3 regions of the Pseudoalteromonas sp. SWYJZ19 genome follow, and region 2 is predicted to be linked to each of the others. Evidence: predicted binding sites of a transcription regulator. Region 2 holds the regulator's gene; each other region holds the start of a gene.

Evidence for each region. Region 2 encodes ArgR, which controls arginine synthesis, uptake and breakdown. Its sites were predicted from a motif close to ANTGAATANNTATTCANT; they were not measured.
Region 1: a site for ArgR is predicted at 2,965-2,982, ahead of I6F45_RS01545 (VWA domain-containing protein). Genes of this name have one in related genera too.
Region 3: a site for ArgR is predicted at 8,448-8,465, ahead of I6F45_RS13200 (aspartate aminotransferase family protein). Genes of this name have one in related genera too.

The regions. Positions count from the first base shown of each region.
Region 1 covers NZ_JADYXI010000001.1:351,661-362,019, reverse strand. Annotated here, with positions in the region: gene I6F45_RS01565 (HAD family hydrolase) at 23-766, shown strand; gene I6F45_RS01560 (cysteine protease StiP family protein) at 763-1,851, shown strand; gene I6F45_RS01555 (HAD family hydrolase) at 1,854-2,465, shown strand; gene I6F45_RS01550 (tellurite resistance TerB family protein) at 2,477-2,932, shown strand; gene I6F45_RS01545 (VWA domain-containing protein) at 3,082-3,732, shown strand; gene I6F45_RS01540 (vWA domain-containing protein) at 3,742-4,386, shown strand; gene I6F45_RS01535 (TerY-C metal binding domain-containing protein) at 4,396-5,460, shown strand; gene I6F45_RS01530 (PP2C family serine/threonine-protein phosphatase) at 5,460-6,929, shown strand; gene I6F45_RS01525 (helix-hairpin-helix domain-containing protein) at 6,933-8,429, shown strand; gene I6F45_RS01520 (hypothetical protein) at 8,511-9,317, shown strand; gene I6F45_RS01515 (NUDIX hydrolase) at 9,511-10,239, opposite strand.
Region 2 covers NZ_JADYXI010000007.1:166,523-176,881, forward strand. Annotated here, with positions in the region: gene I6F45_RS09540 (Fe(3+) ABC transporter substrate-binding protein) at 1-6, shown strand, start outside; gene I6F45_RS09545 (ABC transporter permease) at 6-1,637, shown strand; gene I6F45_RS09550 (ABC transporter ATP-binding protein) at 1,638-2,687, shown strand; gene I6F45_RS09555 (Dyp-type peroxidase) at 2,736-3,635, shown strand; gene argR (transcriptional regulator ArgR) at 3,643-4,110, opposite strand; gene mdh (malate dehydrogenase) at 4,336-5,268, shown strand; gene ispB (octaprenyl diphosphate synthase) at 5,355-6,326, opposite strand; gene rplU (50S ribosomal protein L21) at 6,749-7,060, shown strand; gene rpmA (50S ribosomal protein L27) at 7,077-7,334, shown strand; gene cgtA (Obg family GTPase CgtA) at 7,475-8,632, shown strand; gene folA (type 3 dihydrofolate reductase) at 8,706-9,197, shown strand; gene I6F45_RS09595 (DUF3718 domain-containing protein) at 9,276-9,653, shown strand; gene galU (UTP--glucose-1-phosphate uridylyltransferase GalU) at 9,950-10,359, shown strand, end outside.
Region 3 covers NZ_JADYXI010000012.1:114,747-125,105, reverse strand. Annotated here, with positions in the region: gene I6F45_RS13235 (aromatic amino acid transport family protein) at 1-1,011, shown strand, start outside; gene I6F45_RS13230 (M24 family metallopeptidase) at 1,142-2,485, shown strand; gene speD (adenosylmethionine decarboxylase) at 2,539-3,351, opposite strand; gene I6F45_RS13220 (OsmC family protein) at 3,440-3,853, opposite strand; gene I6F45_RS13215 (DUF3802 family protein) at 3,940-4,287, opposite strand; gene astD (succinylglutamate-semialdehyde dehydrogenase) at 4,420-5,889, opposite strand; gene astA (arginine N-succinyltransferase) at 5,905-6,921, opposite strand; gene I6F45_RS13200 (aspartate aminotransferase family protein) at 7,007-8,212, opposite strand; gene I6F45_RS13195 (HDOD domain-containing protein) at 8,592-9,752, opposite strand; gene I6F45_RS13190 (anthranilate synthase component II) at 9,796-10,359, opposite strand, start outside.

The DNA.
Region 1 (10,359 bases), on a different contig from region 2:
ACAGCACACCTCAAGGCTATTTGTGTTTACTGATTTAGACGACACACTGTTCCAAAACTTAAAAAATACAAAAAGTGACTTATCGTTTGTAGCAACAACAAATAGCGAAGGTGAACCTCAAGGGTATTCTTCGCTACAGCAGCAAAAACTACTAAATGTTTTTGAAGCAGCAGGTGGCGTATTTATACCGGTAACAGGTAGAAGAACAGATTCGTTTTTAAATTGTAGCTTACCTGTTGTTAAAAACACACCGTATGCTGTGGTGTCGCATGGCGCCGTTATATTAGATCAAAATCATACATTGTTAGAGCAATGGCATGAATTTATTAACGCAGAGTTTAACTTAACATTATGGGAAAGCGAGCTGGTAAAAACGTTTGATCATTTACATAATCATTTTACTGCATTCGGTCGTGCTGTGCGGGTCAGACTTATTGTTGACCAAGGTATTACAGCTTACATATGTGTTAAAGTATCAAGAGGTGATTACAGTGAAAATAAAGCCAAAGATGTTGATTCGTATTTAAAAAGCATACTTCCTAATGACATGTTATTACACAATAATGGGCGTAACTTTGCAATATTACCCCCTTATGCAAGAAAAGAGATTGCTGTTAAGTTTATTAAAAATAAATTGCAGATAGGGGAGCATGACACGGTGTTTAGTATTGGCGACAGCAACAGTGATTTACCTTTTATGAAAGAAACTGATTTTTTAATTACTCCCAACGGTTCACAAATTTTAGATAGGGAGCAATGTCAATGAAAACACCATTAATTGGTAGCTATCCTGAGCATGATTGCATGTTCTTATTAAAAAAAATAAAACCAGAATTTCATACTATCGAAGATAAAGAGCGTTTAATTCAAAAAGGTCAATTGCATTACTCTCAGATGGTTAGCCAAGAAAGTAAACCAACACCTGAATATGAAAAATTATTTCATGATTTAACTGCAAAATATAAGCATAAATTGGCTGAAGAAATTCTTAATTTGTCATGTCTAATTTCTGAAAATATTAATCAAGATGTGTGCATTGTATCTTTAGTAAGAGCGGGCACACCCATTGGCGTGCTTGTTAATAAAGGAATAAATACCTACTCACACTATAATTCAACCCATTACTCAATTAGCATTGTTCGCGATAAAGGTATTGATGTTAATGCATTAGATTACCTTATTTTTGATTTGAAAATACCGCCTCAAAGCATTGTATTTATTGATGGCTGGACTGCTAAGGGTGTTATTACCAAAGAGCTTAAAAAAGCGATTGCGCAGTATAATGTTAGCCGTAAAGTTAATATAGGCAATACGTTATATGTTGTTTCTGACATAGGTGGAACCGCTGATTACTGCGTTACGTTTGAGGACTATGCAATTCCCAGTGCATTAATGAACTCAACGGTAAGTGGTTTGATTAGTCGCTCAGTTATTAATGAGCAGATTAAAAAAGATGACTTTCATGGCTGTATTTCGTATCAACATTTGGCTCAATACGATTATTCAAATTGGTTTATTTCAGAAATTTCTAATTGCTTTAAAACGGCATATTATAAATTAGCAGCCGTGCCAGATGAGCAGCAAAGAGCAGCGCGTAATCAGCTAACGCAACACTATATTGCTTTGTTAATGAACAAATTTAATGTAACCGATATAAATAGAATTAAACCCGGTATTGCAGAAGCCACCCGAGTAATGCTACGCCGAGTACCCGATCTTTTGATAGTGAATGATGCGATTAACCCAAATACCGCACATTTAATTAGAATAGCCAATGAGAAAAGCATTGAAGTATGTGTACTTCCTGACATGCCATTTGGTGCTTGCGCACTTATAAAAGATGTAGATTAGTTATGAAAAAAATTGCAGTATTTGATTTCGACGAAACCCTAGTAAAAGAAAACTCTTTAAGCTTTTTGTTTAAATATTTTTTAGGTAGAAGACCTCTTTTTACCTACCTTTTACCCATTGTAGCAAAACGAAAAGTATCTAGAAAAATTATAAAAAATGAAATTAAACAGCATTTCTATATGCTTTCTTTAAATAATAAAAGCAACGAACTGGTATTTGAAGCGGGTATAAACACAGCCGAAAAATTAACCCCTATTAAGCCAGTGCTAGAGCGAATGATGGACTTGCATGCTCAAGGGGTAGAAATTTGGATTATTACCGCTTCGCCCCAATACTTTATTGAAGGCATAGTTAATAAACTACAATGGCCCGTTGAAAGAGTAATTGGTACATTATTGAAAGAAGATGATAATGTACTAAGTGGGTTAATTGGTACAGAGTGTCAAATTGAAGAAAAAGTAACGCGATTTAACTCGTTAATTGCGAGCGAAAAGTTAACGTGCTCAGTTGAAGAGGCATACGGTAATTTACCAGTAGATATACCCATGTTAGAGCTCGCTGAAAAAAAGTTTTATGTAAAAAAAGGGCAATTAAGTCCGTTTATAAACAATTAATGGAGAATAGTATGAGTTTTTGGAATAACGTTAAAGAAAAAATAAGCGATGCAAACGATAGTTTACAAAAAAACATCGGACAATTTAAAAACAAAAAATTTGCAGATGCTTCAATGGCTATATGTGCTTTAGTTGCAGCGGCTGATGGCGATATTGATGCAGACGAGCGTAAAAAAACGGCTGGTTTTATTGTGTCTAACGAGTCTTTAAAGGTTTTTTCTGCTTCTGATTTAAAAGAGAAATTTGACTTTTATTGCAACAAATTAGAAGCCGATTACGACTTTGGTAAAATAGAAGCAATTCAAGCTTTGAGCGCGTTAAAAGGTAAACCAGACCAAGCGCGTGCGTGTATTCAGTTAGGTATTGTTATTGGCGGTGCTGATGGCGATTTTGACGCAGACGAAAAACGTGCAATTAAAGAAGCGTGTAATGCGGTAGGTATTGCACCATCTGAGTTTGATTTGTAAATCAGTTATAAAAATTAATGTGTAGAGAAGGTAGTAAATAAATATGCTAACAAATTAATAATGACAACTATCACTTTGTGTTATTAGTTTATGTTTAACTGCTTTATCTACGCATGAGTTTTCGTTAATTATCTATTAAGGAACTCATTATGAGGCGTTTACCAGTATACCTATTATTAGACACATCTGGCTCAATGTACGGAGAGCCAATCGAATCAGTAAAAAATGGATTAGAAACCTTACTTACTTCACTTCGCCAAGACCCTTATGCGCTTGAAACTGCCTTTTTATCAATAATTGAATTTAACACTAAAGCAGTTCAGTCAGTGCCTCTTACTGATTTAATGTCGTTTCAATCACCCGATTTAACGCCTTCAGGTACTACATCACTTGGGGCTGCACTTACCTTACTTGCCAGTAAAGTGAATGAAGAAGTTAAAACAACAACGCTTGACGAAAAAGGCGATTGGCGACCACTTGTTTTTGTATTTAGCGATGGTGGCGCAACTGATGACTTTCAAAAAGGTATAGATGATTTAAAAGCAACCAAAATGGGTATAGTCGTGGCTTGTGCTGCGGGTCATCATGCAAAAATAGACGAACTTACAAAAATTACTGAAAACGTTGTTCACCTTGAAAATGCAGACTCTAAAACAATCTCAGCTTTTTTTGAATGGGTATCTGCAAGTATTTCTACAAACTCTCAAAAAGTTGAAAATGGCGAATCAGAAGTCTCACAACTATCGGATCTTCCGCCGCCGCCACCTGAAATTAACTTAGTTGATTTAACTAAAAAGTAGGAGTAACCAATGAGTAGACGTTTACCTGTATACCTTTTAATAGATAGCTCTGGTTCTATGCAAGGAGAGCCAATTCATGCTGTTAACGTAGGTATTAGCGCAATGCTCAGTGCATTACGACAAGACCCTTACGCGCTTGAATCAGTTTATATATCTTTAATTACATTCGATCGAGAAATAAAAGAGCTCTTACCATTAACACCACTCGAAAGTGCGCAGTTTTCTGAGATTGAACTGCCTAAATCAGGTGCTACCCATATGGGCGAAGCACTGGAGTTTGTAGTTGATAAAGTAGCAAAAAATGTAATTAAATCATCGGATACTACCAAAGGTGACTTTAGACCGATGCTGTTTATTATGACCGATGGCTCACCATCAGATTTAATGGTGTTTAAAGAAAGTCTACCAAAAGTTAAAGCGAGTAACTTTGCTGAAATAATTGCGTGTGCGGCGGGTCCTAAAGCAAAACCTGAGTTTTTAAAACAACTAACGAATAATGTTGTTGTGTTAGACAACATGGAAAGTTCGGCATTTTCACAATTTTTTAAATGGGTAAGTGACTCTATTGCAGCAGGCTCAATGAGCTCAGGTGTTGATGGACCATTAGAAAATTCACTGCCACCTCCACCGCCGGAGTTTCAAATCGTATTATAAGGGAATAACATGCGCAGATTACCGATTTTTTTTGTTATAGATGTATCTGAGTCGATGACTGGTGAGCCAATTGAATTGATGGAAAAAGGAATCGAAAATATCGTTTCTTCTTTACGTCAAGATCCTCATTCATTAGAAACTGTTTTTATTAGCGTTATAGCATTTGCTGGCAAAGCTAAAACAATTGCGCCTTTAGTTGATTTGATTTCTTTTTATCCGCCTAAAATTCCGGTTGGTGGCGGTACATCTTTAGGTAGCGCATTAAATGTATTAATGGATGAAATAGATACCAACGTAATAAAAACCACGTATGAAACGCGTGGTGATTGGGAACCTATTGTGTTTCTTATTACTGATGGAAAACCAACAGACGACCCGAGTCAGGCAATTACGCGCTGGCAAGATAAGTACGCTAAAAATGCCAGCCTTATTGCTATTACATTGGGTTTAAATGCTGATATAGACATATTAAACCAAGTAGCAAACCCGGTGCTAGCGCTTGAGAACACGGATAAAAACCAATTTTTTAAATTTATAGAATGGGTAAGTGCTTCTGTTAAAGCACAAAGCCAGATGATAGAGCTGGATAACAAAAATTCTCCCGTATCTCTAGAAAAAGTAAGTAACGCTGGCTTAAGAGTAATGGGTAGTACAGGCGAGCTTAGCAATCATGAGGCGAGTACGTCTGATGCAAGTTGCGTAACATTAACAGGTCGTTGCTCAAGCAACCGTCGCCCTTATTTAATTAAATACGCCAAACCAAAACTTGTTGAAGGGATGGAACGTTTTATTCAAAACCACCAGTATTATCATCTCGAAGGCGCTTATAAATTAGAAGAAAGTTACTTTGAGTGGTCCTCTGATAACTATGTTGCAGAGCAAGTTGATACGTCGTCTCTTGATGGCATTCCGCCTTGTCCGCAGTGCGGCAATCAGTCTGCTTTTGCCATGTGCGGTTGCGGTAAATTGTTGTGTATTGGCGATGAAGATATTGTTATGTGCCCGTGGTGCGAAAAAAGCATTAAATTTAGCCAAGGAAGTGGCGACTTTTCGATCACACGAGGGCAGGGCTAATGAGCAAAGCAAAGCTTGAGCAAGCGTTATTAGATATTCTACTGCAAGCTTCACTCACAAATACAAAGCAGTCATTTGTGCAAAAGCGAGTTAATCAGCATCTAGATCAAACCGTTGTACAGCATCATATAAATGCATTGCTTAATGAGCTTACGCCATTGGTAAAAAATGACAAAAGTATGCGTCGCTTAACAGCCACAGAGGACGGTAAATTGCATAAAAAACAGAATAATTTAAATGTAGATAAAAAAGTCCCGCCATTAGTTATTAATTTACGTCTTCCTAACCTTAAAGCGAATACCGCGTTTTCACAATTGATATCTCTTGAGAGCGAAACTGATGCAAAAGTCAGCTTTTTTCAAACTAAAAGCATTGATGAGTTTGAAGGCGTAGAGTTTGATGCTGATAAACTAATGTTATTTGGTATTACAGACCAAGTCGGCGATTATCAGTTTGATTTATACGGCTCAACCCCACTCGCTAATGGGCAAGTCCAGAGTGTCGTAGTTAGAGTAAAAGTAACCTTTGTGCCAGATCCAAAATCACTGTGGAAAAATATCCCGTCAGACGACACAGCACGTTTTCATAAACCAGATACTCACCATGCATATTGCGAAAATAGCAGCATGTTATTAATGGGGAGCAGTGTACGAGGCCGCTCGCATGCTCATAAAGGGATTCATCGCGATGATGATTTTAAACTTTACTGTGATGACTCATCTGAATGGATTATTAGCTGTGTAGCTGATGGCGCCGGTTCGTGCAAATATTCTCGCCAAGGCGCATTTGTTTCGGTTAACAGTGCAACAGACTCACTTAAAGAATCTTTAAATGGGCATTACGGCACCACACTTGAAAAAGCATATAACGACTTTTCTCATGTTAGTAATGAAGAAAACCAAAAATCATTACTCGAAGCTTACCAACATACTATTGTAAAGGCTGTTTTTAGTGCCGCTAAAGCAATAAATAATAGTGTTGATGTTAACCAAGGCGACAGTATAAAAGACTTCTCTACAACGTTAATTCTTGCCGCGCATAAAAAAGTGGAAGGGGGTTATCTTGTTATCTCTTTTTGGATTGGTGACGGTGGCATTGCAATATACGATAAAAATAAAAAAGTAGTGTTAATGGGCGAACCCGACAGTGGTGAATTTGCTGGGCAAACGCGATTTTTAGATAACAAAATATTTGAAGATGGCAGTGTTTACAGGCGCGTCAGAATCGAAAAAGTTGAGTCTATGAGTGCGCTTATACTTGCCACCGATGGGATCACCGATGCGTGGTTTGAAACAGAAAAACAACTCGAATCACTACCTCATTGGGATACGTTATGGAATGAGCTAGCACCGCATGTTACAAACAAAAATCGCGAAGATGGCCTGCAAGGTTTAACTCAGTGGATGGATTTTTGGTCAAAGGGTAATCATGACGATCGTACTATTTCTGTTTGCCTCGTAAAGGAGTGATTTATGGCAGTTGTTAAAATAAACGCACTTGATGGCTCTAAAGTAGAATTTGTTGATGAGATAATTGGGTCTGGTGCAATGAAAGACGTGTACTTTAGCCCTTGTAAATCTTACGTGGTCGCTTTTTATAGAGATAAACTAGACGGTGCAAGCGTAGAGCGACTAGAAATGATAACCGGTCGCTACCGTGAAAGTATTTTTCAGCATGAAACAGGTGATTACTGGAAAAGCTTTTTTTGTTGGCCAGAAAAAATTGTTAAGCATAATGGTCTTACTGGTATTGTTGTGCCATCGTATCAAGCGCATTTTTTCTTTGATTATGGCTCAGTCAATAATGATTTTTTAAAAATTAAAGGCAAAGAAAAACAAGGGAAATGGTTTGCATCGGCAAATAACCAAAATCGCTTTTTAGATGAGCGTGAAAAAGGTGATTGGTCTAAATACCTAAAAATATCCCTTACTATTGCCAGAGCCGTTCGCAGATTACATGCAGCAGGACTTGCTCACTCTGATTTAAGTTATAAAAATGTGCTTGTGTCGCCTGTAGAAGGGCTTGCGACCATCATTGATGTTGATGGTTTGGTTGTACCAGGAAAGTACCCGCCAGACGTAGTAGGTACGCCTGACTTTATAGCACCAGAGGTTGTAGCCACGGCGCACTTATCTAAAACAGATCCAGCAAGGTGTTTACCCAATATATCTACCGACAGACACGCGCTTGCTGTTTTAATTTATAACTACTTATTATTACGCCACCCTTTGCGAGGCGATAAAGTAAGAGATTTAGACCCACAAAAAGACGAAACGTTATCAATGGGCGAAAAAGCTTTATTTGTTGAGCACCCTACAAACGCCGATAACAGAATAAAAATAGAAAGAGTAAAACCAACCGAACTCCCTTGGAAAGACACCAATAAATTACCTTACTCAATTACAGGTCCTTACATCAGTAAGTTATTCGAAAGAGCCTTTATAGATGGACTTCATGCACCTCAAAGTAGACCAACTGCAGATGAGTGGGAAAGCGCGCTAATTAAATCGATTGATTTGATTCAGCCATGCGTTAACGCAAAGTGTAAACAAGGTTGGTATATTTTTGATAATACACTCTCACCAACGTGTCCTTTTTGCACTACTAAATACACAGGGCTGCTTCCTGTTATTAATTTTTACTCAGAAAGAGAAAAAGGGCGTTTTGTTTCTGATGATCACAGGTTAATGGTTTATACCAACCAATCATTATACCGATGGCACACCAATCGCTTTGTAACACCAAACGAAAGGCTGCAAAACAGTGATAAAAAGCGACAAGGTTATTTTGTTTTTCATAATCAAGCTTGGTATTTAGTAAACGAAAGCATGCCAAACTTAATTAATGCAACAACTAAAGAAAGTTACCCAGTAGGAAGTCAGATTGAAATTACCGAAGGCATTAATTTACTTGTTGGTAATGAAAGAGGCGACCGATTGCTAAATATTCAAATGGTTGATAGTAAATAATATTTATGAACTAAATCTATTTATGTGTATTTATAGCTGGGTATATAACAATTTAAATAATAACTTTCTATAGGAAAGAAAATGATAAATAAAAAAGTTTTGTTTGCTGTTGGCGCCGGTGTTGGCGGTTTAGCTAGTGCTGTTTTGGCTCATATTTCAGGTATTCTTGAATCAGCCTTTAGTAGTTGGGTTTTTACTGGCGCGTTTGATGCAGCATTAATTGGTGCATCCCTTGTTTATGTTCAAAATTACTACCAAAGTAATTCATGGGATAATACCAATAAAATATTCGATGGTGCATCTAAAGGACTTGGTATAGGTGCTGCTGGTGGCTTATTAGCCTTTTTATCAATGAATATGTTATCGGATGAGATGGGACGACTTATTGGTTGGAGTATTAGTGGCGCAGCAGCAGGTTATGTTGCCTCAATAAGAATACCCAATTTAAAAGCACAAGTTGCATTAATCGCTGGCGCAGTAGGGGGTGCAATTGGGCTTGTTGTAATGAACTTAGGTTTAAGCTACACCATGGGCGTTGTTGTAACCGGCGCTGTAATTGGGCTTATGGTTGCAACATCAGAAGAGGTATTTAGAAAAGCATCAATTAACGTTACTTTAAAACCTGTTGGTACTGGCATTTCATTAGCAAAAGCGCACAGCTTTAATTTAACACTTGGTGCAGATCCTATTTTAGTTGGGTTTACAGACGATATGGATATTAAGTTAACAAGCAGCGGAATTGCGATGCAAAAGCAAATAGGCCGTATTTCTATTGAAGGCATTGACGTGTTTTTTACTGATGATAGTGACAACAGTAAAGTGAAAATAACAAAAGAAAGAGGGTTTAGCATCGAAAACTGTGAAGTCAGTTTACAAGGTATTAGCTAACGTTTATTTTTGATATACAATATAATTTAACTACTTAATTATGTTGTATATCATTAAGTTTTATATTAACAATTAAAACTTGTTAAACACTTTGACCCAATCTACCAAGTAGGCTAATAGAATCAATCTAGAAAAGAGGGGATTGTATTTATTCTCTCGTTTCAACGTTTTATACTGCAATTATTTAGCTTATTTAAAACTCAAACGTAAAACCAAACTCTCTTAATTTTTCATATACGTTTATGTCAAAACGGTACAAAGTAGCAGCTCTGTGGGCTACGTTGGTTTGTTTTTCTTTGCAGTTTATTAGTAAGTTCATTTTTTGAAACTTACGTCTAAAATTAGGCTTATCGAGTGACTTATTTAAAATCGACTCGTAAATTCCTTGTAGCTCAAGCAGGGTGAATTTTTCTGGGAGTAAGCTAAAACCGATAGGCTCGTGCCTTACTTTATAACGTAAGTAATCAAGGCCGCTTTTTAAAATGTCGGCGTGGTCAAACATTAAACTAGGGACGTTATTTACATCAAACCATTCACACTCTACAGCGTTATCGCCACTCACAAGATTGGTTTCTTCAAAGCGCACGAGCGAGTAGTAAACAATAGTAATAATACGCCTAGCGGGGTAGCGGTCTACGTTACCAAATGCACCTAACTGATCTAAATAAAGGTTTTCAACACCGGTGGTACTTTTAACAACACGCAGAGCTGCAAGGTCTAAGTTTTCGTCTTTACGAACCCAATGACCAATTAAACCCCATTGGCTTGTTGCAAGGCCGCGATTATATTTAACCAGCAGCACTTTTAACTTACCTTCATGGATAGCAAATACAATATTATCTACGGTTAGATTACTAATGCAGTCATCAGGAATCGATTCTTCGTCAATATTGTTAGAAATATTTGATGTTTTATGGTGCATAAATTACTCAGCCAATGCTATACATACATATTGTTATAAAGACTATTAAGAGTATATAAAAGGCGCTTAAAGCGCAAATAAAAAACATTTATAAATCCTATCTAAAACAATCACATCTAT
Region 2 (10,359 bases):
CTTTAATGACTAATAAATTTAAGCTGTCTAAATGGCAGCTCTTTGCGTGGTCGACTGGCTTAATTCTATCGGCCCCGTTGTTTTTTCTTCTTTTTGAATCTCTACAAGGTAGCTCTGAGGTGTTTTCCCACCTGTGGGATACCGTGCTTTGGGATTACATAACCAATACCGTATTGCTTGTTTTAGGTGTTTGCGTCCTTAGCTGCGCCATAGCTTTGCCACTTGGGTGGCTAACGGCTTACTGTAGTTTCCCGGGTAAAAAACAGTTTGAATGGGCACTTATGCTGCCCCTTGCTATGCCCACCTATATTATTGCCTATGTATACACTGATTTATTAGATTATGCGGGCCCGGTGCAAATAGCGCTGAGAGAATGGTTTGGCTGGCAATCGCCTAATGACTATTGGTTTTTTGATATACGTACATTACCCGGGGCCATCGTTATGATTGCCTTGGTGCTTTATCCGTATTTATTTTTGATTTTTAAAACGGCTCTTCGCGAGCAGTCATTCAAATTAGTACAAGCTAGCCAGTTAATGGGATTATCTCCTTGGCAAAGTTTCTTTAAAGTAAGCTTAGTACTCTCTCGCGGGGCTATTGTGGCGGCTCTTGCGCTTATAAGTATGGAAACCATGGCTGACTTTGCAACAGTGAGTTATTTTGCCGTAAGTACATTAACGACTGCCGTATACGATACGTGGTTTGGTTATTACTCACTTACAGCGGCAGCTAAAATATCGGGTGTGATGTTATTACTGTTATTTTTAGCATTAATGGCAGAGCGCTTTAGTCGTCGTAACCAAGCGGTATTTGAGCGCCAATCAAGTGTAAATAGTGAATCTCTCTATGTATTAAAAGGAAAGTCAGCTTGGCTCGCAACGGCATTTTGCAGCTTTATTTTATTTATCGCGTTTGTAATCCCTATTGCAGTACTTATAAATTACGCCATTACCTACTTTGATAAAGCATGGAATGTAGAGTTTTTTAGTTACGCTTGGCAAAGTTTAAAAGTGGCTGGGGTTGTGAGCCTAATAACGATTACGTTGAGTATTTTTGTCGTTTTTTATCAGCGTGTGGCAAAGCAAACGTATCCGCTTATTCCTGGGCGTTTAGCAAGCACAGGATATGCGTTGCCTGGCACAGTACTCGCTATTGCGGTTTTGTTACCACTTACATTATTAGAGAACACCATTAACACAGCGCTCGAGCCGTATAATTTAGATATTGGCTTACTGCTTACAGGTAGCATTCTTACTATTATTATTGCTTATATTGTTAGGTTTTACGCCATTGCACACGGAGCAATTGAGTCGAGTTTTTTACGTATTAGCCCATCACTTGATATGGCAAGCCAATCAATGGGTAAAAGCCAAGGACAAACACTGCGTTTAGTGCACCTACCTTTACTGCGAAGAGGATTGCTTACTGCTGCTTTATTGGTATTTATTGAGTGCATGAAAGAACTGCCGGCTGCGCTATTGCTCAGGCCGTTTAATTTTGAAAGCTTAGCTACTCATGTATTTCAGTATGTGAGTGACGAGCAGTTAGAGCTTGCTTCTATATCGGCATTATTTATTGTTATTGTTGGGTTTATTCCTTTGTATTTTATTAATCGTTCTATGGAGCAGCGTAGTTAAATGAGTAGTTTAATTTTACAAGGCGTGAGCTATCACTATAACGGTACACAGGTTATTCACGATTTAGATTTAACAGTGGGTAAAGATGAAATAGTATGCTTACTTGGTGCAAGCGGCTGCGGTAAAACAACCACGTTAAAAGCGATTGCAGGTTTAATTGAAGCTAAGCAAGGGTCTATTTTTATAGACGGTAAATTAGTGAGTGATGAGCAATCGTTTGTCTCGCCTGAGCACCGTAACATCGGCATGATGTTTCAAGACTATGCGTTGTTTCCGCATTTGACGGTGGCAAATAATATCGCATTTGGGCTTAGTAAAATGAGTAAAGCTCAAAAGCAGCAACGCGTAGATGAAATGCTTAAGCTGGTACATTTAATTGGCTGTGCCGACAGGTTCCCGCATCAGTTATCGGGTGGCCAACAGCAGCGTGTAGCTATTGCTCGTGCATTAGCTTATAAGCCTAGTTTATTGCTACTTGATGAGCCTTTTTCAAATATTGATACACAAGTACGCTTTGAATTAATTGCCGATATACGTCGAATTATTAAAGCAACTCAAGTATCTGCTGTGTTTGTTACACACTCAAAAGAAGAGGCGTTTGCCTTTTCAGATACACTTGCCATTATGCATCGCGGTAAAATTGAGCAACAAGGCACGCCTGAGCAGCTTTTTGCAGATCCATGTTCAAAGGAGGTTGCAGAGTTTCTGGGTCAAGGCATATACTTGAGCGCAGAAGTATTAACAGCAACTGAATACAAAACACCATTTGGTTTAGTCGAATCTTATGTTGAGAGTAAGCATGACGTAAGCGTAGGGCTTATATATGTACGTCCCCATCAAATAGAATTAGTGGCAGATAACCAAAGTGACAAATTCAGCAAGCGAGCTACAATCATAAGTCGTCGCTTTATTGGTTCGGCGTATGTTTATTCACTTGTTATTGATAAACAAGAAATTGAAGTTGCTGCACAATATGGCCAGTCATTTGAAAATAATGAACAGGTTATAATAAAAATAAAACCTCACACGGTGAATTTTTTCGAATCGTAATTAATTTGTTATTCGCTGTGTTTTTATCTGTAAAACTAAGGAATAACAATGGCGCAAGCGCAATCAGGGATTTGTGCTGAAGCAAACTTACACGGTTTGCACTTATTTTTTAATGTGTTTGATGGTCAAGATGAATCACTTCGCGCAAAGTTAAAACAAGTAAGCGCTATTGAAGAAGAATTTAGCGATCAATTTTCAGAATCAATGCTCTCTTGCATGGTTGCTATTGGTGCGCAATATTGGCCGCATATCCTCCCTGAATACATCCCAAGCGAATTACAGAGCTTTCCTAATATAAACCATAGCGATCATCAAATGAGCGTACAACCGTGCGATTTATTTGTGCAAATTCGCTCTGACCGTGAAGACGTTAACCATTTATTTGCGCTGCAAATTTTAAAACTATTTGCTCCCGATGTTGAGCTGGTGGAGCAAATTCGTAATTTTCGCTTTTTAGATGGTCGTGATTTTAATGGTTTTATTTATGGTGGCGACACCGCACATGGAAGAAAAAAGCGCGCTACGGCTTTAATTAGTAACCCTGGCAATTTTGAAGATCAGGGGAGTTATATTCATGTACAGCGTTATAAGCATGACTTAACTATGTGGCAGCACTTATCATTGAGTGAGCAAGAACAAATAATGGGGCGTACGCGCCTTGATAACACGCTAATTACCCCCGCGATTGAAACCAGCCATGCGTCACGTAGCGAGCTAAAAGACGAAGACGGACAACCGCTACTATTAAATCAGAGCATGCCTTATGGCGATGTGTATGAGCAGGGAATGTTATCAATTACATGCGCTTGTACGGGCACCGCATTTGAAAAAGTACTTAATAGTCGTTTAGGGGAAGGGGAGTGTTACGACCACTGGCTTGATTTTACTCAAGCCGATATGGGTTCTGCTTTCTTTGCGCCTTCAGTCGGGTTTTTAAAACAAATTTAGTTTGCTATTAAACCGTATCAAATAAAATGCGAACACGTTCAAGTGTTACATCTATTTCAGATATTTTAGCAGGAGCGATAAAAATAGTATCGTCGCCTGCAATTGTTCCTAGTACGCCATCTGCTTTACCTAATGAATCTAATAAACGCGCAATAAGCTGAGCAGCACCTGGACTGGTACGAATAATGATCATCATTTCGTTGTGCATAATGTCGATTACTAATTGGCGTAATGGGCTTTTAGCCGTAGGTACACCCATTTCAGCTGGTAAGCAGTAAACCATTTCTTGTTTGGCGTTACGTGTGCGTACAGCACCAAATTTACTTAGCATGCGCGATACTTTACTTTGGCTTATATTGTCAAAGCCTTGATCTTTTAATGCATCAACTATTTCGCCTTGAGAGCCAAAATTTTCTTCTTTTAATAGTGATTTAAATGCTTTTACCAGTGCTTCTTGTTTATCTTGTGGTTGCATAGTCTTTATTCGTTTTTGTTATTTATGCCGCAAATTCTACACAAAAATGAATAATTATGCAGCAGTTGTTTAGTTAACTTGCCAGTTTGATGCGTTAAATCACAAAAGTTTACGACTATGGTCGAAAATATACTTGAAATAGACAGGATAAATTTGTTTTTAGTCGCTAATTTCATTATCTTAAGAGCCACAAATGTTTCCTACCTCAAATTACGGAGAATTCCAATGAAAGTTGCTGTATTAGGTGCTGCAGGCGGTATCGGCCAAGCGTTGTCTTTACTATTAAAAACAGGCTTACCAGCTGGCTCTGAATTATCACTTTATGATGTTGCACCAGTAGTACCAGGTGTTGCGGTTGACCTTTCTCACATCCCAACAGATGTTAAAGTAGCAGGCTTTGGCGCAGACGAATTAAACAAAGCGCTTGAAGGCTCTGACATCGTTCTTATCCCTGCGGGTATGCCACGTAAACCAGGTATGGATCGTGCTGATTTATTTAATGTAAATGCTGGTATCATCAAAACTTTAGCAGAAGGCATTGTTGCTAGCTGTCCTAAAGCGTTAGTAGGTATTATTACTAACCCAGTAAATGGCACAGTTCCAATCGTTGCTGAAGTATTCAAAAAAGCAGGTACTTACGACGCTAAACGCGTATTCGGTATTACTACGCTTGACGTTATTCGTTCAGAAGCATTTGTTGCTGAACTTAAAGGCGTAGACGTAGCAACTGTTAAAGTACCAGTAATTGGTGGTCACTCAGGCACAACTATTCTGCCTCTACTTTCTCAAGTTGAAGGTGTTTCTTTCACAGATGAAGAAGTTGCTGCACTTACTCCACGTATCCAAAATGCGGGTACTGAAGTTGTAAATGCTAAAGCAGGCGGTGGTTCAGCTACGCTATCTATGGGTGCTGCTGCAGCTCGTTTTTGTATGTCTTTAGTTAAAGGCCTACAGGGTGAAGAAGTTGTAGATTACGCTTACGTTGCTGTTGAAAATGGCGATGCAGAGTACTTTGCACATCCAGTACGTTTAGGTAAAAACGGCGTAGAAGAAATTCTTTCTTACGGCGAACTAAGCGCATTTGAAACAAAAGCAAAAAATGACATGCTTGAAACACTGAAAAAAGACATCAAAGAAGGTGTTGATTTCATGGCGTAATAGCCAAAGTAGAATAATAAAAAAGCCTGCATTTGCAGGCTTTTTTATTGCTCAGAATTAATTTCACACTGTGTAACTAGTTAAAACTAGTGGTCGCGGTCAACCGCAATACGAGCAAGGCTTATGAGTGCTTGCTTATAGTCAGACTCAGCTAAAAAGTCTAAACACGCAATAGCTTTGTCAGCTTCAAGCTCTGCTTTTTGCATTGTAAATTCAAGCGCATTAGTTTGCTTTAGTGCCGATAGAATGTCTTCTAAATGCTCCATACCATTACTGTGCTCTATCGCATCACGAATAAGCTGCGTTTGCTGCTCACTACCATGTTGCATAGCATAAATAAGTGGAAGCGTTGGTTTGCCTTCAGCTAAATCATCACCAATGTTTTTACCCAACTGCTCAGCATCTGCATTGTAATCGAGTACATCATCTACTAGCTGAAACGCAGTACCTAAATGCATACCATATAGGTTTAGTGCATCGAGAGTAGTTTGGTCTTGCTCAGTAATAATGGCAGCAAGGCCTGTCGCTGCTTCAAACAACTTAGCTGTTTTAGAGTAAATAACCTGCATATAACTGGCTTCGGTCGTATCTGGGTCGTTGCAGTTCATTAACTGCAATACTTCACCTTCAGCAATAATGTTTGTTGCATCGGCAAGTACTTGCATAACCTGCATTTTTCCAAGGCCAACCATAAGCTGAAATGAACGAGTGTAAATAAAGTCACCAACCAATACGCTAGCAGCATTACCAAATTCAGCATTTGCTGTAGGTGTGCCACGTCGTAAGTTTGATTCATCTACAACATCATCATGCAATAGCGTTGCTGTATGAATAAACTCAACAATTGTTGCAAGTGTTATGTGATCTTTACCCTGATAACCGAGCGCTTTGGCTGCTAAAATCGCGAGCATTGGACGAACGCGTTTGCCGCCACTGCTAACTATATATAAACCAAGCTGATTAACTAACGCCACATCTGAGCGCATTTGCGCATGTATAAGTTGATTGACGTCATTCATATCGCTTTCGATTAACGCCTGGATAGCTTTTATATCCATTGATCTCCGAGCCAATTTTTATGTGTGAACGGCGCAGATTGTACAACAAAAAATGCACTAGCTCGATATTTTGTGACGATTGATTGAAAAAACACTATTAAAGTACTTAATTTAGACTGAATTAGCCAAGATAACTGATTAATTGATAATCAATATACAGTTTATGGTGTGCTTAGATATTAAGCTGTGAGGGTCATATTTGAGTACATTAATTTATTTCGACTAAGAGTTAAAAAGCGCTTGGCAAAAGGGCTAATTAATATAAAATGGGGTAAATATTGAATTGCTCTCAAAGCAGCTACTTTTTATTCATTTTAATTACAAAATAGGCTTGCTAGTTATTTCGCGTTAGCGTAAACTTCGCGCCCTATCGAAGAATATTTTAGTTGCGCCGATTTGAGGGTGCACAGACGGAGTTAATTATGTACGCGGTTTTCCAAAGTGGTGGTAAACAGCATCGTGTGACTGAAGGTCAAACGATTCGTCTTGAAAAATTAGACGTTGAAACTGGTGCGGCAGTAGAATTTGATTCAGTACTTTTAGTTGCTGATGGTGAGAAAATCGAGATCGGTGTACCGTTCGTAAACGGTGGCAAGATAACAGCTGAGGTTGTTTCACATGGTCGCGGTGAGAAGATTAAGGTTGTTAAATTTAGACGCCGTAAGCATTCTCGTAAGCAAATGGGCCATCGTCAATGGTTCACTGAAGTTAAAATCACTAGCATTAGCGCTTAATTAGAGGTACTTAGAAATGGCACATAAAAAAGCAGCTGGTAGTACTCGTAACGGTCGCGATTCAGAAAGCAAACGCCTAGGTGTTAAGCGTTTTGGTGGCGAATCAGTTCTAGCGGGTAGCATCATTGTTCGTCAGCGTGGAACTCGTTTCCACCCTGGTACTAACGTAGGTATCGGTAAAGACCACACTATCTTCGCAAAAGCAGATGGTAAAGTTCAGTTTGAACAAAAAGGTCCTTTAAACCGTAAATACGTAACTATCGTAACTGAGTAATCAGTAAGGTAGTTAAAAACCCCGCCTTTGCGGGGTTTTTTGTTTTGTAGTCAGTCAAAATATATACCCAAGCCTGCATTTGTGTTGGCTTGGGTATATAATAGAGTTATTAAACAAGCCAATCCCTAAAGTGAGTAATCATGAAGTTTGTAGATGAAGTAGAAATTCGCGCAGAAGCTGGAGACGGTGGCAGCGGCATCGTGTCTTTCCGTCGTGAAAAATATGTTCCAGATGGTGGACCAGACGGCGGTGACGGTGGAGACGGTGGTAGTGTTTATCTACAAGCTGATGAAAACTTAAATACCCTAATTGATTATCAGTTTGAGCGCTTTCATAGAGCTGAACGTGGTACTAACGGTCGTAGCCGTAACTGTACAGGCCGAAAAGCCGATGACTTATTTGTTATGGTGCCTGTAGGCACGCGCATCATGGATGTTGATACCCAAGAGGGACTTGGCGACTTAACTCAAGATGGTCAACGAATTTTGGTTGCAAAAGGTGGTTTCCACGGCTTGGGGAATGCACGTTTTAAATCAAGTACTAACCGAGCACCTCGTCAAAAAACATTGGGCACACCCGGTGAAGTACGTAACTTAAAGTTAGAGTTACTATTATTAGCTGATGTGGGCTTGCTAGGATTACCAAATGCAGGTAAATCTACGTTTATCCGCAGTGTATCTGCAGCAAGACCAAAAGTAGCTGATTACCCATTCACGACGCTTATTCCTAATTTAGGTGTGGTACGTCCTGAAGCAAATAAATCATTTGTTATAGCCGATATTCCGGGTCTAATTGAAGGTGCATCTGATGGTGCAGGCCTAGGTATTCGCTTCTTGAAGCATTTAGAGCGTTGTCGTGTGTTATTGCACATTATTGATGTAATGCCGGTAGATGGTTCAAACCCTGTTGATAATGCATTCTCGATTATTAACGAGCTACACCAATACAGTCCTAAATTAGCTGAAAAACCACGCTGGTTAGTGTTTAATAAAATAGATTTATTACCAGAAGATGAAGCAAAAGCGCTATGCGAAGCGATTGCAGAAGAGCTGGGCGAAACTGAAAATATTTATCACATTTCAGCAATTAATAAGCTTAATACTCAACCTTTAATCCACAACATAATGACACTACTTGATAGCATGCCTAAAGAGAAGTTTGTACAAGTTGAAGATGAAGAAGTTGAATTCAAGTGGGATACCTATCATGAAAAAGCCACTAAAGGTAAAGGCAATGATGATGATTGGGACGACTGGGATGAAGATGATTACGACGTAGAAGTTGTCTACGAGCGTTAATTAAATAGAATTTATTAAAAAGGAGCTTATGCTCCTTTTTCTTTGTTTAAGAATAAAGTACTAGGTGTTTATTATGATAATTTCAATGATTGCAGCAATGGCAAATAACCGTGTAATTGGCCTAGATAATAAAATGCCATGGCATTTACCTGCGGATCTTCAGCATTTTAAAAAAATAACTACGGGTAAACCTGTGATCATGGGTCGTAAAACTTTTGAGTCAATAGGCCGTCCTTTACCTGGGCGTCGTAATATTATTATTACTCGAAACAGCGAATATACTGCACAGGGTATTGAAGTGGTAACCACACCAGAGGCCGCACTAGAACTGGTTTGTGCTGTTGAAGAAGTAATGATTATTGGTGGCGGTAATATTTATGAGCAATTTTTACCAAAAGCAGAACGCTTGTATTTAACCTTTATTGATTTAGATATTAAAGGCGATACACAGTTTCCTGATTACAATAAAGTTGCTAATTGGGGCGTGAAAGAAGAGCAAGAAAACCTCCCTGATGAAAAAAACAAATCTAGTTATAAATTCGTAACTTTGTATAAAGAACATTAACATTATTGCGTAATTTTTGATAGATTGATATAATATTTGATAGTCTATATAAGAACAAAGTATTATAAAGGGTTTGTCATGTTTAAATTACCAAAGCTAGTTGCACTTACTGCTGTTGTCGCTGTAAGTTCTTTTTCGTATACAGCACCTGCAAATGCTGAAGATCAATTAGCAGTATCTATTTGTGAATATATTGCGGCAGACGATAAAAACCGATTACGCAGCAAGCTTAAAAGCTCTCGTGTAAAAATTCGTAATATTTATGATGCAGTACAATGTAATGGTAATAACTTATTACGCCATGCTGTTGCTAGTAATGCAGTGGATACTGGTGAGTATATAGTTAAAAACTTATCAAAAAGTGCGTTAACAGATGGTGCTGATATTGCTTGGGCTGAAGGCAACTTTGCTAGCTCACCACTTATTGCAGTGATTAAAGATCGCGCTGGTCTTTAATTATAAAAAGGTTTTATAACTCTACCTTCAGTAAGGTATTGTTAAATATTGATTAGTCTGAAGTTGTTATTAATAACAATCTCAGGCTTTTTTATTTAGCTAATGTAATCTCACCCCCCCCCAACAAAATCATTAATAAGTTCACTATTTACCTATCTATTTTATATTCCCAAAGTGTAGAGTCTTCACTTTAAAAGCAGCTTCAAATTTACTCCTTCAAAAGAGGTAACTTTATTCAGCTGGTATCTATTTTGTATCTGCTAGTTTATTTACAAACTTAATCACTAAGGATAGATATGAAAGCTGTAATTCCAGTAGCAGGCTTAGGGACGAGAATGCTCCCTATGACAAAAGCTATTCCAAAAGAAATGCTCCCTATAGTTGATAAACCTCTAATTCAATATATTGTCAGCGAATGTGTATCTGCCGGTATTAAAGATATTGTATTAGTTACACACAGCTCTAAAAATGCAATCGAAAACCATTTTGATACAAGTTACGAGCTAGAAGCTACTCTTGAAAAACGTGTTAAACGTGCTTTATTAGATGAGATTCGCTCTATTTGTCCGCCTGATGTCACCATTATGAGTGTACGCCAAGGTGAAGCTAAAGGGCTAGGGCATGCTATTTTGTGTGCTAAGCCAATAGTTGGTGACGATAACTTTGTAGTGCTCCTGCCAGATGTGATACTTGATGCTTATACAGC
Region 3 (10,359 bases), on a different contig from region 2:
GATGCCGATTTTACCGATGTAGTTGAAGAGCACTTTGGTGTGACTGCGGGCCGGTTAATTTCCTTGTTGTACTTTTTATCTATATTCCCAATTTTGCTTATTTACGGTGTGGGCTTAACCAATACCGTTGATAGCTTTATGGTTAATCAAATGGGGATGGAATCACCTTCTCGCGTGCTACTTTCGGGTGTATTAGTTGCAGGTATGATTAGCTTAATGATGGGCGGCGAGCGCTTAATGCTACGTGCCTTTGCTATTTTAGTTTATCCGCTTGTGGGCATATTGTTCTTTTTATCACTTTATTTAATCCCTAGCTGGCAAATGCCAGATATGACGGTGCCTGAAATAGGCAGCTTTGGTAAAACGTTGTGGTTATCGATTCCTATAATTGTGTTTTCGTTTAGCCACGCAGCGGCTATCTCAAGCTTTGTAAATGTGCAACGCGGTCATTACGGCGAACAAGCTACACGTAAGTCTGAGGCGATTTTAAAGCGCACTAGCTTGCTACTTATTACCTTTGTACTGTTATTTGTGTTCTCTTGCGTGCTGTCGCTTACAGGCGAGCAAATGGCAGCGGCTAAAGCGGCTAACGTATCGGTTTTATCCTACCTTGCTAATATTACTGATAACTCGTTTATTGCCACACTTGGGCCACTTGTTGCCTTTATTGCTATTACATCGTCGTTTTTGGGTCATTTTTTAGGTGCACGCGAAAGCTTTACAGGATTAGTAACTAAACAAACAGGCTTAAGCGCTGGCGTTACCGATAAAATTGGTGTGTTAATCATGTTTTTAGCTATTTGGTTTTGTGCTGTTAAAAATCCAAGTATTTTAGACATGATGGATCAGTTATCGGGCCCTATCATTGCGATGATTTTATTCATTATGCCAATGATTGCAGTTTATAAAGTACCTGCACTTAATAAATACCGAAATCGCTTTAGCACGCTATTTATATTAGCGGTTGGCTCACTTGCTGTATTTGCACTTTTATACAGTATGCTTAAGTAATAAAACTGTTTATACAAAAGCCCGGCTACTTTTTAGCTGGGCTTTTTTGTGTGCTGTTTATCTCAAATTGTTTTTTTATAGTCGCTCTTCAGGCATGTTATAAATTAACTAGCCTAAAAATAAAACAATTATGCACTTTACTAAACAACTCCTACTTTACGTAAGCTTGCTAACTACGCTTGTTTTAAGCCTCTTTGTTAAAGCTGATGACGCTCCCGCTATTTTATCGATGAAAGAGCGCGCTACGTTTATAGATAAAATAACTGAGCTTAGAGTTAATACCTTAATGCCCTCATTAATGAAGCAGCACAGCACTGATATGTGGCTACTTATAAGTCGTGAATATAACGAAGATCCAATATTAAAAACAATGCTGCCTGCAACATGGCTTTCAGCCAGACGCACCACTATTTTGCTATTTGCACTTAATAAACAAGGTGGTGTTGATGCTTACGCTATTGCGCCTTATAAAATAGGTAACGTATTTAAAAAAGGGTGGGATAAACAAACACAACCAAGCCAGTGGGAAGCACTCAATACACTTATTGAGCAATACAAACCTCGCAACATTGCGCTTAATACTTCTACCGACTGGGCACATGCCGATGGCCTTGTGCTAGGCGATTACAAAACCTTAATGGCTAACTTGCCCGCCACTTATCACAATAAAATAATTTCTGCAGAGCCGCTTGCTGTTGCGTGGTTAGAGCAACGCATTCCTGAAGAAGTTAAAATGTATAAACATATTGTCGCTATTGCCCATCATATTATTGCAGAGGGGTTTTCGGGTAAAACAATTACGGTTGGTGAAACAACTAACGATGACTTGGTATGGTGGTTTAGAGAGCGCGTAAAAGAGCTCAAACTACAAACATGGTTTCACCCGAGTATTGCTATTCAGCGCGCCGATGCGAAGTCGTTCGATCATGAAGAAAGCTTTACCAATGGCTACGATGATAACGTTATACAAGCCGGTGACTTGCTTCATGTAGATTTTGGGATTACTTATTTACGCTTAAATACCGACACGCAGCAGCATGCGTATGTGCTCAAAGAAAACGAAATAAGTGCGCCTAGTTACTTAGTTGAAGCACTAAAAAGCGGTAATAAACTACAAGACATATTTACCAATCAATTTGCTGTAGGTAAAACCGGTAATGAGGTTTTAGCTGCAGCACGAAAAGCCGCTATTGATCAGGGATTAAAACCCACTATTTATACTCATCCTCTTGGCTATCATGGCCACGCTGCTGGCACTACATTAGGTATGTGGGATTCTCAGCAAGGTGTACCGGGAAATGGTGACTATCCGCTACATTTAAATACGGCTTACTCAATTGAGCTTAACAATGCTGTGTTTATAAAACAGTGGAATAAAGAAATAAGAATAATGCTAGAGGAAGATGCTATTTTTGATAAAAGCGGTGTCTGGTATTTAAATGGCCGACAAACACAGCTATTGCTTGTAAAATAAAGTATAAAAAAATGGCGCTCACTGAGCGCCATTTTTAATTTAATTCGTTGCTATTATTCTGTATCTGGCAGGTTACGGCCATAGAATATTTCTTGCATTTCACGGGTCAGCTTTGAGCGAATTTCGTCTTCTTCGCCCTCTGATAAATCTGCCGTAGAAAGGCCGAACAAATAAGTGTTTAGATCGGTTTCTTTTAACATCATTTTGGTATGGAACAGGTTTTCTTGATACACATTCACGTCCATCATTTGGTACGCTTCTTTTGTATCTTCTGTCATGAAGTTTTGAATCGAGCTAATAGCATGATCAATGTAGTGCTTAACACCGTTTATGTCGCGGGTAAAACCACGAACGCGGTAGTCAATTGTTACTACGTCTGATTCAAGGCTATGAATTAAGAAGTTTAACGCTTTAAGTGGCGAAATAATGCCACAAGTAGACACTTCAATATCAGCACGGAATGTACAAATACCATCATCAGGGTGAGCTTCTGGGTATGTGTGTACACAAATGTGGCTTTTATCTAGGTGCGCAACAACTGAATCAGGTAATGGGCCTGGTGCTTCGTCAGCATCGTAATTTTGCTGTTCTTCTACTGGTTCTTCTGAAACCAAAATAGTTACACTTGCGCCTTGCGGTTCATAGTCTTGGCGCGCTACATTTAAAATGTTAGCACCAATAATATCAACAACTTCACCTAAAATGTCGGTTAGTCTATCTGCACTGTACTGCTCATCGATATATTCAATATATTCTTTACGTTGTTGCTCGGTCTTTGCGTAACAAATATCATAAATACTAAAGCTTAAACTTTTGGTTAAATTGTTAAAGCCATGAAGTTTAAGTTTATCGAAGGGTTTGTTCATAATAAACCAACCTATAAATTAGTGGGTTCTGCACCTGCAGAATGAAAAGTTCGCGGATTTTATACGAATTTCCCTCGTGGAAAAAGCGTTATTTTGCTTGATCTTGCACAACTTCGTGGCTATGCGTAATTTCTACTGTTTTATCAAGCATTAATGCAACTGAACAATACTTTTCAGCAGAGAGTGAAACCGCGCGTGCAAGGTGCTTTTCAGACACATTATTGCCTTTAACAACAAAGTGTAAGTTGATTTTGGTAAACACACGTGGGGCTGTTTCGGCGCGCTCTGCACTTAGTTGTACTTGTACATCTGAAAAATCTTGTTTGGCTTTTTTTAAAATACTAACCACATCAACTGATGAACAACAGCCAACTGACATTAAAACCATTTCCATTGGGCTTGGTGCTGCACTATCGCTGCCGCCATCAAACACAACATTGTGGTTAGAATTAGAACGACCAATAAACGTATCGCCTTCAACCCATTTTACATTTGCTTGCATTGTTATATCTCAAAAAAATATTTTCTTGATTGTAAGCAAGTTAGCCGTAGTTGCAAATGAAAATGCAACGCAGGGCTATAAAATGGCTAAGATTGTTGTGTTAAAGCGCTATCAAAGAGGTTTTTTACTAAACCTGCAAATTCATCTATAAAGGCATGCTGTTCAACCGTGACAGGCTGTGAGGTGATGCTGCTGAGGACTTCTTCTAAATCGTAAACTATGCCATCAACTTCACGTACAATTTGGCTACGCTGCTCTGTGTTGAGGTTTGTGTGCTGCTCGCAAATAAGCATCACATTTTGTGCAATAACGTCTTCGATTAATTCCATTACTGTTGGGGCACCTGGTTTTATTTCGCCTGGCTTCTCAAACAATGCTAAATTTTGAGTTAGATACATGATCAAATCATCGTACCCTTGCCTATCTAAAACCATTTTTGTACCACCTTTGTATAATTAATTATTTTTGATTTAAGCAGAAAGCGCTGTTGATTGCTAGCTTTGCGCGTTAGCAATACAAAAAAAGCAGCCGAAGCTGCTTTTATAATGATTAAGTAGTATTACTACTTAATCTATTTTTAAGCCTGGGCTTAGTGTTGCTGGCATCGCTACTTTTTCAAGCTCTACCGAAGCAACAGGGTATGCACAGTAATCGGCTGCGTAATACGCGCTTGCTCTGTGGTTGCCCGATGCGCCAATACCACCAAACGGTGCTGCGCTTGATGCGCCAGTAATTGGGCGATTCCAGTTAACAATACCTGCACGAATACGACGTAAGAAATAGTCGTAATCTGCTGCACTATCACTTAATAAACCAGCCGATAAACCAAAGGTTGTATCGTTTGCTTTATCAATGGCTTGGTCAAAGTCGTCAAAGCGGAATACTTTTAAAAGTGGTCCAAAATGCTCTTCATCTGGGAAGTCACTAATATTTGTACACTCAATAATACCTGGTGTTACAAAACCGGTATTAGCTGTGTGCTCAAGTTCTACTAATACTTCACCACCAAGCTCAACAAGCTCGTTTTGCGCTTTAACCATACCCGCAGCTGCAGCTGATGAGATCATAGAGCCCATAAATGGCTGGTCTGCATCGTCATAATTACCTACTTTAATCGCTTTAGTTGCTGTGATTAAACGCTCCAGTATCACATCGCCTTTGCTACCAGTTGGTAAAAATAGTTTACGTGCACACGTACAACGCTGGCCGCTTGAGATAAACGCTGATTGAATAATATCGTGAACAACCGCTTTAGTGTCTTCAACGTCAGTAATAATAAGTGGATTATTACCACCCATTTCTAGCGCTAAAATTTTGCCAGGTTGACCCGCAAACTGTTCATGTAAAATATGACCAGTACGCGAAGAACCCGTAAAGAACAAGCCATCAATACCTTTGTGAGCAGCAAGGGCTTTACCCGTTTCTACTTCACCTTGTACAAGGTTAATGACACCTGCTGGTAAGCCTGCTTTTTCCCACAGTTTAAGCGTAAGCTCAGCTACTTTAGGAGTAAGTTCAGACGGTTTAAACACAACCGTGTTACCTGCTAAAAGCGCTGGCACAATGTGGCCATTAGGTAAGTGACCAGGAAAGTTATACGGACCAAATACGGCTACAACACCATGTGGCTTATGACGAATCATCGCACGGCCAAGTGGCATTGCGTTTTCTACGTCGCCAGTGCGCTCTAAAAATGCTTTTTCAGAAATGGCAATTTTACCAACCATAGCACCCGCTTCTGTGCGAGTTTCCCACAATGGCTTACCTGTTTCTTGTGCAATAGTAATAGCGAGCTCTTCGCTGTTTTCTTTTAATTGCGCTGCAAATGCTTTAATTATTTCCAAGCGCTCAGTAAAGCTTTTATCAGCCCATGCATAAAACGCTTCGCGCGCTGCATTTACTGCGGTGTCTACTTGCGCCGCAGTTGCCGATGAAGCCTGCCAAATAACGTCGTTATTTGCAGGGTTTACTGAATTAAATTCTGTGCCTTGGCCTTGTGACCATTGACCATTTATAAATTGTGCAGGATGAGTCATATACTTTCTCCTAAATTAAATCGTGGTTGCACTAACAATATCGCCAGTTTGCAAATGCAGTGCATCTGCTATTTCTTGCGATAAAATAAGGCTTTTTGCGCGCTCGTCAAATGTCATTGGTGCAACGGTTGCTCTAAAGTCATTAAGCTTTTCGTTAGCTAGTAACACCATGGTGTCGCCAGTCATTTCGCCAATTTCAACGTTAAAGTTACGTGCATTACGAATAGTCGCAATGTTATCTACTTTTGCTTCAACCGTTGGGCCGCCGTCAAAAATGTCTACGTAGCCATTAAACGTAAAGCCTTCGCTTTTTAATAACTCGATTGCTGGGCGAGTGTTGTCGTGTACTTTACCTATTACGGCTTGCGCATCTTTACTTAGCAAGTTTACGTAAATTGGGTATTTAGGCATTAATTCAGCAATGAAAACCTTTTGGCCAATACCTGTTAGGTAATCAGCTGTTGGAAAATCCATTGAGAAGAAGTGCTCTTCAAGCCACTGCCAAAAAGGGCTGCTGCCGTTTTCGTCAGACACACCGCGCATTTCTGCGATTACTGTTTGCGCAAAACGCTCTTGATGCTGTTTTATAAACATAAAGCGCGCTTTTGAAAGTAGCTTACCGTTACAATTTTTACGATAACCATCTTTTAAAAACAATGTGCAAAGCTCTGTAGCACCTGTGTAGTCGTTACATAGCGTTAGAATATCAACCGCTTTGTATACGTCTAATGTGCGCGAAGAGTGAATCACTTTACTTAAGTGATAATGATAAAATGCATCATCAAGCCCTACCGCAGCTTCAATTGCAGATGTTCCTACAACGTCACCGGTTTCGCTATCTTCAAGAACAAACAGGTAGCCTTCGTCACCAGGTTGTGACGTTTGTTTAGCAAAAGAGCTTACTGAATGGTCGATCTTTTTTTGCAATAGTTCTTCGTTTAATGGCAAAGACGTAAAACCATGCCCTGATTCGTGGGCAATTTTCAGTAATGCTGAATAATCATTTTGCTGGATTGGGCGAAGGATCATCATGAGTCCGCTTGCTCCCTTATAAATAACGGTAAATAGGAATTGCAGGGCAAGCAGTGCTTGCCCTTAATTGGTTGGCTTAAGTCGCTTATGCGTTTACTACGCTTGCTACTGCTTTTTCAAAGCGTGCCATACCTTCGCGAATGTCCGCTTCAGGAATTACTAAAGATGGAGTGAAACGTATTACGTCTGCACCAGCAACTAATGACATAAGGCCTTGCTCAGTCCCTGCCACTAAAAACTCTTTTGCACGACCTTTATATTGCTCGTTCACTACTGCACCAATTAATAAACCTTGGCCACGGATTTCGCTAAATACGTTGTATTTGTCGTTAACCGCAGTAAGTAGTTCATTAAATAATGCTGCTTTAGCTTTTACGCCAGCAAGTACTTCTGGGGTATTTACTGTATCAAATGCAGCTTCTGCAACAGCACACGCAAGCGGGTTGCCGCCATAAGTAGAACCATGAGTACCTACTTTAAGATGCTGTGCAATTTCAGTTGTTGTGATCATAGCGCCAATAGGGAAACCGCCGCCAAGTGCTTTAGCTGAAGTTAAAATATCAGGTACTATGTTTAAGCCTTGGTATGCGTATAAATCGCCAGTACGGCCAACACCTGTTTGAACTTCATCAAAAATAAGCAGTGCGTTATGTTTAGTACATAAATCGCGAACGCCTTGAGCAAACTCGTCAGTTGGTGAAACAATACCGCCTTCACCTTGAAGAGGTTCCATCATTACGGCACATGTTTTATCGCTGATAAGCGCTTCAAAAGCAGCTAGGTCGTTGTAATCACAATGTACAATGTCGCCAGGCTTAGGACCAAAACCATCTGAATATGCAGCTTGGCCACCAACAGTTACGGTAAAGAATGTACGACCGTGGAAACCTTTGTTAAACGCGATGATTTGTGATTTTTCTGCGCCAAACTTATCAAGTGCAAAACGACGCGCTAATTTAAGCGCTGCTTCGTTTGCTTCTGCGCCTGAGTTGGCAAAGTAAACTTTTTCAGCAAATGTAGCATCAACCATTTTTTTAGCTAGGCGAAGTGCCGGCTCATTGGTCATTACATTTGATAGATGCCAGATTTTTTCGCCTTGCTCTTTTAATGCGCCTACTAATGCAGGGTGACAATGGCCAAGACAGTTAACTGCAATACCACCAGCAAAGTCGATAAACTCTCGACCTTGTTGATCCCAGACGCGAGAACCTTCGCCTCGAACAGGAATTACGCTTGAAGGTGCGTAGTTAGGAACCATTACGTGATCAAATAATTCGCGATTGACTGTCATTTTATTTCCTCTTAATTGTGAGCAACACAAAACATCAAAATAGGTGTTTGGTTAATATTTGTAACCAACTTTATAGGCAAGATCAGTAACCTGATAATTGCGCAAAATTGCTTTGTGGTTCAATTTTCAGACGCACATTATTTCAGAATTACTTATATCTGTCTCGTTAAAAACTTTCATGTATCCCTTGAAAATAAAGGGCTAAAGATATTATTTCATAGATAGTGAATAACTATTTGCATAGCTATTTATGCTTATTTTTAAACAACTAACCGCATGAGCACCAAGGCGCGCATGCTTTAATCGGCAAATATGCAATATAACAATAGAGTGAGAATGAATGGTTAGTCGCAAAAAAATTAACAAAAAATTCAGATTTTTAGTCAATTTGAATAGCTAAATTGGTAAAATTACTCGATTGAAGGGTTTTTAGTTCCGTTTTAGTGAACTTAAAGTACGAAAACCAGCTTAGAGTTTCATCGGGCTCAATAAGTTGATGCTCTTTTAAATTAAGATATTGAGAGTAGCAACGTGCCTTTAGCATTACTTCTGTTAATGGCAGTAATGTATCGCCTTTATCTACCCCATTTACTAGCTGCTGCATTACACCTTTAAACGGTAAATATTTAAAAGCCATTTTGTCTATTACTTTGGCGCTTACTTCTATCGACTTATTGCTAAGTAGAGTGGTTAAAAATAACGGGTCGGGCTGTAGCTCTAATAATGCGGTGTGCAAATCTTTTTGGTTTTCATTTCGGGCTAACTGCACTTTGCGTTGCCATACTTTCTCAAACGTTTTTAAGTACAAGCGCACTAATGCAATTCGTCCTACATCTAAAAGCATTCCAAGGGTAAATGCATGTACGTCATTCACATTATTAATTTGTGCAATTTTTTGCGCTGCAATCGCGTTTGCCATCGCGCTGTCGCGTAGCCGGCGTTTTAATAATGAAAATGGTTCGGTGCTATGTGGCATCCAATGACGCGCTGCAAATGTAGGAATCACTAGCTGTAAGTTATCAAGGCCAATATAACGAAGGGCAAGCGATGGTTTATCTACTTTTACAGACGTGTTTTTACTACGTTGATTACGGTAGTAAGGTAAATTAACAAGCGTTACTAATTCTCTACCCAACCAGCTTATATCATTAACCAGTGGCTCTAAACGCCCTACCGATGCCGACTTTACAGCTAATATATCGAGTATATTGGCAATGCCATCTTCAATACCTATAGTACTGTGAATTACGCCATCTATATCTTCAAGCTGCTTATATATAGCTGTTTCAATTGTTTTGTGCAGTTGCTCACTCGCTTGAGCGCGGTACTTATGATGTGCAGTACTGCTTTGCTGGCGTTTATTCTGTGCGGCCACTTCAACCTGAAGCAAAGTACGTTGCTTCATGGGTTCGCCGTAATCTATATCTAATGTATGAATGAAACCAATTTGCTGATGCGCAAAGCTGTGCCCAAGCAATAGGTCATGAGCCCGTTGGCTTAGTATTTTAGCAGTACGCTGTTGCGCTACAAGTTCAGTCATGACATCCATTAATAAAGTATTAAATGCTCTGTGTATTATAACATTAGAAGCGAGTTAAAAAGTTATCAAGCAGTTCTAAGCCTTGATCAGTTAGAATAGCTTCGGGGTGAAACTGCACACCTTCGATTGCTAGTTCTTTATGAAGTAACCCCATAATTTCGTCAAACTCGCCTTGCTCAGTCTGAGTCCATGCGGTTACTTCAAGTTCTTTAGGTAGAGTTTGTGCTTTAACCACTAAAGAATGATAACGACATACTGTTAACGGGTTAGCTAAGCCTTTAAACACCCCTTTATTAGTGTGAACTATGGGTGATGTTTTACCGTGCATTACTTTTTTAGCACGTATTACATCTCCCCCTAAAGCTTGCGCGATAGTTTGATGCCCCAAGCAAATCCCTAAAATAGGATATTGCCCTTTTAGTTGCTCAACAACATTTAACGAAATACCCGCTTCGTTAGGCGTGCATGGCCCCGGCGATAACACGATGTGTTTCGGGTTCAACTGCTTTATTTGTGCAATGCTTAGCTCGTCATTACGTTTCACTAAAACGTCTTGATCTAAACGCTGAAAATATTGCACTAAGTTGTAAGTAAACGAGTCGTAGTT